2 regions of the Lentibacillus cibarius genome follow, and region 1 is predicted to be linked to the other one. Evidence: riboswitches for the same ligand, from Rfam matches in the RefSeq annotation. Region 1 holds a riboswitch; the other holds the start of a gene.
What was found. Region 1 has a riboswitch for thiamine pyrophosphate ahead of thiW (energy coupling factor transporter S component ThiW). Riboswitches for the same ligand answer to the same signal wherever they lie in the genome.

Region 1 (4,219 bases):
TGCATTTTGTTCATTAATGCCGCCAATTCCCACAATTGGTATGTCAGGATAGTGATGCTTCAGTACTTTAATCCACTCGGTACCGACTGCTTGTTTGACATCGTCTTTGGTTGACGTTGAAAAAATCGGTCCGGCACCAAGGTAGTCAGCGAGATGAACCGGGCTACTATCTACTTCATGCTGATTGGAGACAGACAGTCCGATGATTTTATCCGGAAACCTCTCTCGTAATTCATCCAGTCGCATATCGTCCTGACCGACATGGATGCCGTCAGCTTCCAGTGGTTCGGCCAGTTCAATGTCATCATTAACAAAAAACATTACATGGTGCCGGGCGCAAATGTCACGGAGTTTGAAACCTAATTCCCGCTTTTCCTTGCCGGTCAGTGAGCCTTTTCCTTTTTCACGGAATTGAAAAGCAGTAATGCCGGCTTTTGCTGCTTCCTCTAAAATAGTCGTGGGATCGTGGTCACAGTTCTGGCTTCCCATGATGAAGTATTTTCGTAAGTTCATATGTTACTTCCTTTCCAGCTTGCTAGGATCAAAGGATAATGCATCGATAAAGTGGGGCAAGAATGTTCCGGGTCCGTTGACATCTGTTTGTTTGGCGGCATATTCAGCAGCCAGTCCATAAAAGTTTACTGCTGCTAAAGTCTGTTTTTGAACATTATTGTTTGTTGTCAGGCAAGCTGTTAAGACAGAACCAAGCAGGCATCCTGCACCGGTTATTTTTCCTAAAAATGGATGACCTGTGGTGTTATGCTCAATCTCACCACTAGTGCATAAGACATCTGTTTGCCCGGTGACAACGGCAGTACATTGATACATCTCGGCCACCTTTGAAGCTATCTCGTCTGCATTGCCATCCCCAATTGATTCAACGCCCTTCGTCTCCCACGGAATTTCGACGAGGTGTGCAAGCTCACCTGCATTTCCCTTGAGGACAGTCGGCTGTACGTCACTTAAAATCTTTTTTACCGCAGTTGTCCGGAATGGGGTTGCCGCAACACCGACCGGGTCAATGACAATTGGAATTCCTTTTTCATTGGCAGCTTTACCGGCACGAACCATGGAATCTAGCTCGTTAGCGGTTAATGTGCCTATATTAAGCAGAACGCCATCCGCATTAGCAGCCATGTCAGCGGCTTCCTCTTCAGCCTTGGCCATCACTGGTGCTGCTCCAAATGATAGCAATCCATTTGCCGAAAAGTTCATGACTACCTGATTGGTCAGATGATGGATCAGTGGGGTTGTTTCACGCACTTCTAGAATAATTGTTTTATTCATTTTACTACACCAATTCCTTTCGCAGTGCCCAATGGTTAGTTGGACCACTTCCATTGCCAATGGGAAATGAATGGCGAATAGCCGCGGTCACATATTCTTTTGCTTTTTGTACGGCTTCCGGCAATGGATACCCGTGGCTCATATACGCTGCGATGGCCGCAGAATAAGTACATCCGGTCCCGTGTGTGTTGTTTGTATTAATGCGTTCCGCTGAAAGGGTGTGAGTCGTGTTTCCATCATATAGAAAATCCACAGCCTCTCCCTGCATGTGACCACCTTTAACTAAAGCAGCACCTGCGCCGTACTCGTGGACAATCTGTTTGGCGGCCTGCTGCATATCCTCGAGCGTATCTATCGTCCTGTCGGTGATGACCTCTGCTTCCGGTATGTTCGGTGTTGTCACTGTTGTCAGCGGAAGAAGATTTTCACGTAAATATATTTGCGCATCTTCAGCAATTAATCGGTCACCACTTGCTGCAACCATGACCGGATCCATAATATATGGAATGTCCAGTGGGGAAATCTTTTCAGCTACCGCCTGCATAATATCGATATTGGCAAGCATACCGGTTTTAAACGCTTGGAAAGGGATATCGGAAATAACCGATTCCAGTTGCTGTTTAATCATGGATGTAGGCATATGCTGTACATCCTGGACACCTGTTGTATTTTGCGCGACAACCGAGGTGATGACGGACATCGCGTATGATTGCAACTCTTGAAACGTTTTTAAGTCTGCCTGAATACCGGCACCACCGCTTGGGTCTGTGCCGGCAATCGTCAATGACGCAGGAATATAGTTCATGATATAGCCTCCTTATATATGGTTCGCTAATAAATTTGCACGTTTAACTTTTGACACAACAAACCAGCCGATAAAAGCTCCGGAAATACTACTAACTAGAAACGATGGCAAAAAGAAAAATGCCCCGGCAGAACTGCCCATCAGAATACGCGCAAATGGCACAGCAAAAAGTGAACCGATTATTCCGGTACCAATTGCCTCTCCAACTGCAGCTAAAGCTTTTTTATTAGTTTTTTTATAGAGATAGCCGGCTAAAAATGCACCGACCATACCACCGGGAAAAGCAAGCAATGTACCAAGCCCAAGCATATTTCGGAGTAGACCGATCATGAAGGCGATGCCGACTGCCGGACCAGGACCAAGTGTGACTGCGGCCATGACATTGACTGCATGTTGCACCGGGTAAGCTTTGGCTACACCGGCCGGGAACCATAGTAATTGTGCCCCGAGTGTTCCAATCGCGACGAAAACGGCCATCGTCGTTAATAATCGTGTACGGTTCAAGCAAATCCTCCTTTCGTTCGGGGCGGATCCAAAGAACAAAGGCGAAAGCGCTGTTGCAGGCTAAGAACGCGTCGGAACCGGACGTGGCCTAACCTTGCAAGTAAAAGCTATATCGCTAAATTTTATAGTTTCTTACCTTTTGAAAAAGCCAGATCCATAGACTGGACCTGGCTTGAAATAGCTGATAGCAATTTACCGTCAGACTACTTCCCTACGCTGGTATTAACCAGGTCAGGTCCGTAAGAGTCGGAAAGCATAAACGCCCTTTCCTCTCAGCCCACAATTGCTGGGCACCCCTAGTAGTACTAAAGTTATTTTATTATTTATTAGTGTATCAGAGAAAAGTCCGTTTGTCATATGCTTTTCGGAAATTTCAAATGAACTATGATTTAGCATATTAACTGTGGGAAAACAGCAATAGTTTTATGATACAATCATACTAGTATACTAATTTGAATAATATAGCATCGTTTGCAAAACATATAGAGTAACATAAAATGTGAACGTGGGGGAGGGTAAAGGCGTGAATAGAACGGGAGAAATTGTATTAACGATCGTAGGCGCATTAATTTATGGCTTTTTTGCCGCGGTTGGGGCATTTATGGTTTGGATTTTTAACAATGAAGTGATTCGGAACAAAGCAAAAGAAGAAGTCAAACAGCAGCAGCCTGAAGTAGCAACAGGTGATCTTGATACCATACTGGAACTGTTTCAGGGCGGTGGTTGGTTTCTAATTATTGTCTCTGTGCTTGCGCTGGTTGTTGGGATTGTTTCCATCTTTCTCATGAAAGGTGATAAAAATTCAAAGGTTGCAGGCATTATGTTGATTGTGACAGCCGTTATCGGTGCAATTATTACTGTTGGTGCCGGAATATTTAGTGGATTATTCTACCTGATTGCTGGTATTATGTGCCTTGCACGGAAAAAACAGTCCACCATAACCATGGAATAGGTAACAGGTGCCCTCCACTTAGATTTACGAAATGTTTAAGGAGGTCTTGTTGCCCTTTTAAGTGGCCAATTCAGTTATTTCTTGACTTTTCCTTTTACTTGGTTTGTCTTATTGGATATACAAGTGCGCGGAACAATTTTTTAGAATGTTCACAATAACACATATAAACCGTTATATTAGTGATAGATTTGAAATGGAGGAAGGGAGATTAATGGGAATGGAAGAACTTAATGCACATGATAATGATTCACGATATAAGGTAGCCAACCGGGAGGCGCTCGTTGGGATTGGACTGGTGATCTTTAATTTTGTCTGGTGGTTTGCGTTTGCCTATGGACTTGGGGGCAAGGACCCATCAGAGTATACATATGTTTTCGGACTACCTGCATGGTTTTTTTACAGCTGTGTGCTCGGATTTATTATTATGGCTGTGCTGGTAACGGTTGTGGTTAAAAAGTGGTTTGCGGAAGTTTCGTTTGAGAAAGAGGGAGAAGAAAGATGAATTGGCAAGCATTAGTCCCATTAATCGGCTTGTTGCTCGTTATTTTTGGTGCCGGTATGTGGGCCGGTAAATATATAAAATCGTCGAATACATTCATGCAAGATTATTTTCTCGGTGGGAGAAGCCTTGGCGGATTTGTCCTGGCAATGACGATGACGGCAACCTATGG
Region 2 (4,219 bases), 990 kb from region 1:
GGAACGTGACCATTCTAAGGCACCACACGGTGGCTTTGTGATTCGAAGTGGCAATACAGGAGAAGCTAACAAACAAATTTACGAGTTCTCGCTCACATTAGACAGCAACCCTGAATTTACGTCCAGTGTGTTAGTCGCATATGCAAGAGCTGCCCATCGAATGAGCCAGGAAAATCAATTTGGTGCCAAAACAGTTTATGATGTCGCACCAGCTTATATTTCACCACGATCAGCAGAGGCGTTAAGAAGGGATTATTTATAAGGAGTAATTGCAGCTGCACAGGGCTGACTCAAACAGCCATTCAGTTTTAGCAAAGAGAATATAAAATAACAAATTTATTGCGATGCAAATCACAAGTGGTTTAGCATCCTTTTTTTATTGTTATGACAATCTTAAGTTTCATTTGCATAATGAAATAACATACCAACTGCCATACTTATCTGCTAAATCCTTGTTATTTTCAATGTTATTTAATGCGAAAATTATAGTATTCTAGGTGAAAAGAGATGATTAATGTGACTGCATTGTTGAACGCATGGGACTGTAAAACGTACAAAAGTTTCCAGGGGAACAGAAGAAGTAAGAGGTAATCTGTGACAGGAACTCTAAAAAAGCAATCACAAGTGAAGTTCGACAGTAAAAAATTGATTAGAAGTTTTTTTAAAATAGATACCGAAGAAAATATTAAGATGATTTCTATAACAAGTATTTTAAATTACTTTTTTGTACTCTTAAATTGAACCACGGAGAGCGTAAAATAGTTTGTGTAAATGAATATACCTAAACGATGGTCATAGAAAAAGGAAGACCTTTTCCTGTAGAATAGAGTTAGCACACAAAACCCACAGGAGGTCTTCCCTATGAGTCATCTTACTACAGATTTGCTAGAAGGACTAGCCCAAAAGCAGGATATTGAAGAAATTTTTCGCCATCACTTGGAAACAGCCATCAATCAGCTTTTAAAACACGAATTAACGGCTTTCCTGGACTATGAGCCTTATGAGCAGGCCGGCGTTAACTCCGGTAATTCCCGTAACGGGTTCTATGACCGAACGTTCAAAACGGAATACGGCAGCCTTGAGCTGCATATTCCCAGAGACCGCAACGGTTCCTTTCAGCAACAAACGCTGGCGCCTTATAAACGTTCTAACGACACGCTGGAACAATTTGTAATCCATTTGTACGAAAAGGGCATAACGACGGATGAAATTGCTGATTTGATCGAAAAAATGTATGGTCAACATTATTCCAAACAGACCGTTTCAAATCTGACACAGCTTGTGTCAGAAGATGTTCAGGCATTCCATGAGCGAACCCTGGAGCGACGTTATGTGTGCATTTATCTGGATGCCACCCAGATCCCGATTCGTCGTCAAAGCGTTGAAAAAGAATCGGTCTATATTGCCATTGGCATTGCAGAAGATGGCGGCAAAGAAGTACTGGACTTTACCATTGCCCCAACGGAATCCGCCAATGTGTGGGAGGAGTTGGTACAGCACTTATCTGAACGCGGTGTTGAACATGTCCTTCTCTTTATTTCGGACGGCTTGAACGGCATGACAGATGCCTTGCATCGTGTCTACCCAAAAGCCAAACATCAGGTGTGCTGTGTCCATGTTTCCCGCAATATCGCTAACAAAGTTCGTGTGAAAGATCGTGCGGCTATTCTGGATGATTTCAAGGCTATTTACGAAGCTGAGGACCGCCAGCAAGCTCTTAGTGCCCTGGACCAATTTCAAAATAAATGGCACAAAACGTATCCTCGCGCTGTCGACGCAGTGATGAGACAGGATCGCTTATTAACGTTCTATGATTTCCCGGTATCCATCCGTTCCAGTATTTATACCACAAATCTCATCGAAGGATTTAACAAGGAAATCAAACGCTACGTCAAACGCAAAGAACAATTTCCCAACGAGGATGCCCTGGAACGTTTTCTGGTAACCCAATTTTTGGATTACAACCATAAATTCGGTATGCGGTGCCACAAAGGATTTGGAAAGGCGAAGCCCGAACTACTGCAGATGTTTGAAGCGCTGGAAAATCAGGCTTAACACCGCCATCCTTGACCCTGCTTGCGGTCGTGGTGGTGTGTACATGGCGGCTGGGCAAAATAAAGCCCTCAAGGGGCTCCATCCGCACACCGAGCGTACCACGACCGATCTCTTCTACGTTCTCGCTGGCCGGGTCCCTGAACCCAACACAGCGAATCACGAAGAAGAGGCGCAGGGTCAAGGACAAGCAGCTGCCGCTGTGGCTTAGAGCAGCCACCTAATCTTGAAACTTTGAAAAACAATGGCTAACCTTCTACAGGAATAGGGTCATTTACACAAAATTATTGACGCCCCCGAACCACGTAGACCATTACTTAGTTGACTTTCTCACTTAAGATTGGTAAGATGATTTTGAAAATAATAAATGTTTCCGCTAGGGGTGCCCTTTTAGAAGGGCTGAGATTAAAGTGATACTTTAGAACCCTTACAACCTGATCTGGTTCATACCAGCGGAGGGAAGTGGTATCGTCGCTTGTCTATGTTTATGAAAAATGGTTTCTTTCCATAAATGGACGTAAGCAGCGAACCTTCCCCTCCTCAATCTGTCGGAAACAGTAAAAGAGGAGGATTTTTTAATGAAATTTTCAGAAACACTGCGAGAGGCAACGAAACAAAGCTGGGAGATGAGTCTGCATCATCCGTTTGTTACGGGAATTGCAAATGGTGATTTGCCACTGGAGACGTTTAAGTATTATATTCTCCAGGACATTTACTATTTGAAGCATTACGGGAAAGTGCATGCGATGGCAGCCGCGCAGGCAAGGGATTTCGAGACGACGGCGTTACTTGCGGATAAAGCGAAGATGACGGCACAGGCTGAATTGACGGTTCATGAGGAACATGCACGCGTTCTGAACATTACGAAGGAGGATATGGCGCAGTTTAAACCAGCCCCGACGGCATACGGGTATACATCTCACTTGTACCGGGCTGCTCTCTCAGGCAGCCTCGGGCAGACGATTGCTGCGGTACTTCCTTGTTATTGGCTGTATGCGGACATTGGCCAGGTTTATCAGAACGCGGTACCGCAGGAAGAAATCTATCAAAATTGGATTCAAATGTATGCAAGCGAATGGTTTCAAACTTCGACCCAGGAAATGATTGATCTGCTGGATGCACTGGCGGAAGAGGCCAGTGAACAGGAAAGAGAAGCCATGAAAGAACAATTTGTTATTGCCAAAGAATACGAGCTTGCATTCTGGGAAATGTCCTATACGAAAGAAACGTGGCTTTCCAGCAGAATGGCCGTGCGACAATAAGTATACGTGGCATAGCGATGTGCCGCTATACCAACGTGAAACAATCCCCATCTGTACAGGTGGGGATTTGTTATGGTTAAAGTATATAATGTTTTGTCCTGGAAATGATGAGAATGATCGGGAGAAGGAGGATATACCATGTGCCACTTACCGGAGCCATTACACTTATCATTTTATCACCAGCCGACCCTCCAACTGGCGCAGTCACTGCTAGGAAAATTGCTGCTGAAGGAAACAAAGGAGGGGGTTGCCGGCGGTTTGATTGTGGAAACGGAAGGCTACATTGGGCCTGGTGATCGTGCAGCCCATAGTTTTAATCACCGTCGCACGAAACGAACGGAAATCATGTTCGGTGAGGCTGGTTATACATATACGTATTCGATGCATACGCACTGTCTCTTTAATGTTGTGAGCGGCCAGATTGACGCGCCGGAAGCTGTATTGATTCGCGGTGTGGAGCCGTATATTGGCCAGGAATTAATGGAACCACGGCGGCCCAAAGCGAAAAAGAAAAAAGAATGGACGAATGGCCCCGGCAAATTAACGAAAGCGCTCGGCATCACGATGGATGATTATGGACATGCACTTAATCAGCGTCCGCTGTGGATTGCTCCGGGGAGAAGTGTGGATGTTTCAGAAATTGCTGCTGGTCCACGGATCGGGATTGGAAACGCCGGGGAGGCAAAAGACTATCCATGGCGCTTTTGGATCCGCGACAATGCGTTTGTTTCCAGATGAAGAAACGCAAGCGTCCTCGAAGGCTAAAAACGTCACGTCCTTGAAAAAGAAAACCACTTTTGAATGGGAAGATGTGTCGATGATTCCCCGTAAAGCGTTGATAATTGCAGCTAAAGCGTTGATGTTGCGCCGTGAAGCGTTGATAATTGCAGCTAAAGCGTCGATGT

Region 2: linked by a shared signal. The riboswitch ahead of tenA (thiaminase II) and the one ahead of thiW (energy coupling factor transporter S component ThiW) in region 1 are both predicted to bind thiamine pyrophosphate.

What each region holds. Positions count from the first base shown of each region.
Region 1 is NZ_VCIA01000001.1:2,129,783-2,134,001, forward strand. Features, by position in the region: gene thiE (thiamine phosphate synthase) at 1-513, opposite strand, end outside; gene thiM (hydroxyethylthiazole kinase) at 517-1,287, opposite strand; gene thiD (bifunctional hydroxymethylpyrimidine kinase/phosphomethylpyrimidine kinase) at 1,292-2,092, opposite strand; gene thiW (energy coupling factor transporter S component ThiW) at 2,105-2,596, opposite strand; TPP riboswitch at 2,788-2,904, opposite strand; gene FFL34_RS10310 (DUF4064 domain-containing protein) at 3,120-3,548, shown strand; gene FFL34_RS10315 (YhdT family protein) at 3,766-4,050, shown strand; gene panF (sodium/pantothenate symporter) at 4,047-4,219, shown strand, end outside.
Region 2 is NZ_VCIA01000001.1:3,117,150-3,121,368, forward strand. Features, by position in the region: gene FFL34_RS15250 (diaminopimelate dehydrogenase) at 1-262, shown strand, start outside; gene FFL34_RS15255 (IS256 family transposase) at 862-2,055, shown strand; TPP riboswitch at 2,421-2,530, shown strand; gene tenA (thiaminase II) at 2,631-3,314, shown strand; gene FFL34_RS15265 (DNA-3-methyladenine glycosylase) at 3,453-4,052, shown strand; gene FFL34_RS15270 (hypothetical protein) at 4,033-4,219, shown strand, end outside.